2 regions of the Holdemanella sp. DFI.5.55 genome follow, and region 1 is predicted to be linked to the other one. Evidence: a T-box and tRNA genes for the amino acid it is inferred to sense, from the RefSeq annotation. Region 1 holds a T-box; the other holds one or more tRNA genes.

The links. The T-box of region 1 lies ahead of thrS (threonine--tRNA ligase). A T-box ahead of a tRNA ligase gene usually reads a tRNA of that ligase, here a tRNA-Thr.
Region 2: it has a tRNA-Thr gene. The T-box ahead of thrS (threonine--tRNA ligase) is inferred to sense a tRNA for this amino acid. The anticodon was not compared.

Annotation. Positions count from the first base shown of each region.
Region 1 is NZ_JAJDMK010000049.1:834-3,247, forward strand. It holds gene thrS (threonine--tRNA ligase) at 1-1,229, opposite strand, end outside; T-box leader at 1,270-1,473, opposite strand; gene LJE08_RS09510 (NifB/NifX family molybdenum-iron cluster-binding protein) at 1,523-1,897, opposite strand; RNA gene ssrA (transfer-messenger RNA) at 1,984-2,374, opposite strand; gene smpB (SsrA-binding protein SmpB) at 2,396-2,414, opposite strand, start outside.
Region 2 is NZ_JAJDMK010000020.1:16,862-19,275, forward strand. It holds gene pepT (peptidase T) at 1-1,242, shown strand, start outside; tRNA gene LJE08_RS06015 (tRNA-Leu) at 1,300-1,385, shown strand; tRNA gene LJE08_RS06020 (tRNA-Thr) at 1,396-1,471, shown strand; gene LJE08_RS06025 (sugar isomerase domain-containing protein) at 1,564-2,283, shown strand; gene LJE08_RS06030 (AI-2E family transporter) at 2,305-2,414, shown strand, end outside.

The DNA.
Region 1 (2,414 bases):
TGGATATCCAATTTAGGTCCATAGAATGCACCATCTCCAGGATTTACTTTATATTCTTTACCTGCATGAACACAAGCTTGTGCCAATGCTTTTTCTGAAGCATCCCAGATTTCTTCAGATCCAATATATCCACTTTCTGGACGAGTTGATAATTCAATTTCATATGGTAAACCAAATACTGAATAAATACGATCTACCAATTGTAATACTTTTTTAACTTCTTCTTCCAATTGATCAGGAGTTACAAATAAGTGCGCATCATCTTGTGTGAATGTACGCACACGGAACAATCCATTCAATGCACCACTTGCTTCGTGACGGTGTACTTGTCCTAATTCCCCTAAACGCAATGGTAAGTCTTTATATGAGTGTAAAGTTGAGTTATATACTAATAATGCACCCGGACAATTCATTGGTTTGATTGCGAATTCACGATCATCAACCATTGAAGTGTACATATTGTCTTTATAATGATCCCAGTGTCCACTCAATTCCCACAATTCTTTTGACATCATAATTGGAGTCTTAATGAATTGGTATCCTTCTTTTGTATGTTCTTGGTACCAGTATTGTTCCAAGATGTTACGTAAAATCATTCCATCTGGCAAGTAGATAGGCATACCTGGCGCAAATTCACTAATTGTGAATAAGCCCATTTCTTTCCCTAATTTCTTGTGGTCACGTTTTTTAGCTTCTTCTAAAGCTTCTAAGTGAGCTTCCAATTCTTCTTTTGTATCGAAACAAATACCATAAACACGTTGAAGCATTTTATTGTTGGCATCGCCTTTCCAGTAAGCACCAGAATGTTTCAATAATTTAAAGTTTTTACACTTCTTAACAGTCTCAACGTGAGGTCCACGACATAAGTCCGCAAATTCACCTTGACGATAGATTGTGATATTTCCATCCTCTAATCCATTGATCAAATCCACTTTATAAGGATCATCCTTGAACATTTCTAAAGCATCTTCTTTAGAAATTTCTTCACGAACAATTCTCTTTCCGTCTTTGGCAATTTTCTTCATTTCTTTTTCGATTTTCGCCAAATCCTCTTCTTTTAATTTTACATCCCCTAAATCCATATCGTAGTAGAAACCCTCAGAAATAACAGGTCCTACCCAAAATTTAGCATTTGGATATAAACGCTTAACAGCTTGAGCCATCATATGAGCACATGAGTGGTTCAACATAGATAAATGTTCATTTTCTAATACATTCACTAATTCCATTTTACTTTCCTCCATTTTTCCATATAAAAAGCGACAGCCATCAAAGGACGTCTGTCGCACGCGGTACCACCTTTGTTTATACAATTACTGTATACACCTCAAACCTTTTAACGCAAGAATTACGGCACACTTTTTCAAGGGCAATTCAAAGGGAGTAAATACATACATTCGCAAAGTGTTTTCACCAACCACACTCTCTCTACATTTGAATGGAATGTATTCATATCCTTATCACTATTGTTGCCTAGATTATAGACCGAAATACGAGGTGTGTCAAAAGAAAAACTCAAGAATTAATGGCAATGTCCACCACACGAATGACTTTCGCCAGATTCATGTTTTGTACAAGTCACATCGGTTGTGAATTCTAGTTGCCCACTTAAATATTTTTTAACAGCCTCATCTGCATTTCCGGTTACTCCACCAAAAGAATGAATCCCAAAACCAGCCAATGCAGTTTTAGCCCCTTGACCAATACCACCACAAAGTACAATGTTTACATTTTGTTCTTTTAGAGCATTCGAAACACTAACATGTCCATGTCCTTCGACTGTAATCACTTCACTCTTAATAATTTCATTATGATCGGTTTCATAGATTTTAAATTCTGAGCTATGCCCAAAATGTTGGAACACTTCTCCATCTTTATAACTGACTGCAATTCTCATACTATACCTTCTTTCTTATTTATTATACATCAAAAATACATCACGATAAATTAAAACACCCTTTAAATAAGGGCGTTGATTGTCTTTGGTGGAGATGAGGAGAATCGAACTCCTGTCTAAGCAAAGTCCCACGAGACAGCGTTTACAGCTTTTTCCATCTAGTTATCCAAAAGTTTCGGATGGAATCAAAAATTCTTTTGGGTTAGCTATAGTTGATTCAAGACAAGCAGCTAGCCAATGCTTATTTCTATCTTCTTTTCTTTAACACTCAGTCTGAAATAAGAAAGCGAAATTTCAGAAAGGGGCTGCAAAGCCAAACGTAGGCAATAAAATTAAGCAGCGAAAGCCATGCTTTGGTTCATACCAAATACATTAGCAAGTTTATTTTTAGCAATTAATTTAAGTTGGTTATTACACGTATCCTTCGTGGCTGTGGCTGAATCCAAACATTTACTCATCGAATGCCTGAACATCCCCAAGGAACATCAGTATAATCTATTAATACTGATTTTTCAAG
Region 2 (2,414 bases), on a different contig from region 1:
ACAGAATTTTATGAACAAGTAAAAGAGAGATTGATGCGCTACGTAAGAATCAATACAGAATCCAATCCACATAGTACAAGTGTTCCTACTACATCTTGTCAGCATGATTTAGCTAGTGTTATCTATGAAGAGCTTCAAAAAATTGGGGCTACTAATGTATATTATGATAAAGATACATGTGTAGTATATGAATCTCTTGAGGCCAATGTGAAATCGGGAAGAGCTATTGGTTTTGTGACACATATGGATACAGCTCCGGATGCGAGTGGTAAAGATGTGAAGCCTTGGGTACTAGAAAATTATGATGGGAATGATATTGTTTTAAATAAAGAAAAAAACATTATTATGTCACCATCTGTATTTCCAAATCTGAAACAATATATTGGGCAGGATTTGATTTTAACGGATGGTACAACACTACTTGGAGGGGATGACAAGGCAAGTATTGCAGCTGTCATGACGTTGTTGGAGTATTTAGTGAAACATCCAGAAATCAAACATAATTTTATTTCTGTCGCATTTACGCCAGATGAAGAAGTGAGTGGACTTGCTAAAGATTTAGATTTAGAACGCTTTAAATCACCAATCGCATATACACTAGATGGAGATCATTTGGGTTATTATATGGATGAAACATTTAATGCGAGTCTTTCAACGATTGAGATTCATGGTATTTCAGTACATACAGCTACCGCAAAGGGTATTATGAAAAATGCGGTGGATATTGGAAATGCATTCTTAAATAAATTACCGGCATTAGAAAAACCACAATATACCCAAGGAAGAGAAGGCTTTTATCATGTGGTGAGTTTTAATGGGGATTGTGAATATGCCAAGATTGAAATCAACGTTCGTGATCATGATAGCTTGCAGTTTGATATACGTAATAACACATTAAAAATGATTGTGGATATGTTAAATAAAGAGTATGGACAAGGTACCGTAAATATTACACAAAGAATTCAATATCGTAATTTAAAAGAAGCGATTGATCAAGTACCATTTATGATTCCATATTTGAAACAAGCCATTGAAAGTGTAGGATTAACACCTCAAACAGAACCATTTAGAGGAGGAACCGATGGCTCAGCCTTATCTCATAGAGGACTTCCTTGTCCTAACTTATCAGCGGGATATGAGAATGCGCATGGACGTTTTGAATATGTTCCCATTCAGTCAATGGAAAAGAATGTGGAAATCTTATTGAATCTAATTGATATATATGCGAAATGTGACTGTTAAAAAGGTCACATTTTTTTGTTGCGTACTGTTTGAATTTTTAGTATAATACACTCAGTCGCAGAGATGGTGAAATGGCAGACACGCTGTCTTCAGGCGGCAGTGCGAGAGATCGCGTGAGGGTTCAAATCCCTTTCTCTGCACCACATAAATCATGCCGACTTAGCTCAATTGGTAGAGCAACTGACTTGTAATCAGTAGGTTGTGGGTTCAATTCCTATAGTCGGCACCACTTAAACAATATACAGCCTTGATGGCTGTTTTTTATTTTTCTTCTTGTTGTATAATGAATATAAAGAAATATGCATATCAAGGAGAAATAATATGAAAGAAGTATTTGAAGTGGGTCTTGATATCATTAAAAAGATTCAAGAAACACAATTTGAAAAATTAGAACAAACTGGTCATTTAATGGCTCAAGCTTTTATGGAAGGTCATAAGTTTTTCGTAAGTGGAAGTGGCCACTCTCATACAATGGCAGAAGAGATGTATGCTCGTGCAGGTGGTTTAGCTTTTGTGGTTCCCATTTTGACAAGTGAACTTACGATGACGGAGCATCCGACAAAGAGTTCACATATTGAAAGACTTAGTGGTTATGCCAAAATCTTAGCAGAGTTATATGGTATATCTTGTGGTGATGTCGTTTTGATTGCATCCAATTCTGGGCGTAATGCCTATCCAATCGAACTTGCACTTGAAGCTAAAAGTCGTTGTGCACATGTAGTTGCCATCACAAGTATGAAACATACAACTGCTCAATCTTCTCGTCATTCTTGTGGAAAGAATTTGTACCAAATTGCAGATATTGTCATTGATAATTGTGGAGAAATTGGAGATTGCGCTTTATCTATTGATGGTTTGGATGCCAAGCTTTGTCCAACATCAAGTATGGCCAATTCTTTCATTGCACAATGTATCAATGTGGCATGTGCCGAATATTTGATCGAACGCAACGTAGAAGTACCTGTTTTTTCTTCTTTAAACTGTGATGGTACGGAAGAAAGAAATAACAAATTATTTAAAAAGTATACACGTATGTATTAGAATAAGGGGGGCGAGGTGCTTATGAATAAAAGAAATTTATGGATATATATATTTGGAATCACAATCATCATTATTGGATTGATTAAATTGGATACATTGATTTCTATGGTATCTATATTATGGAATGCATG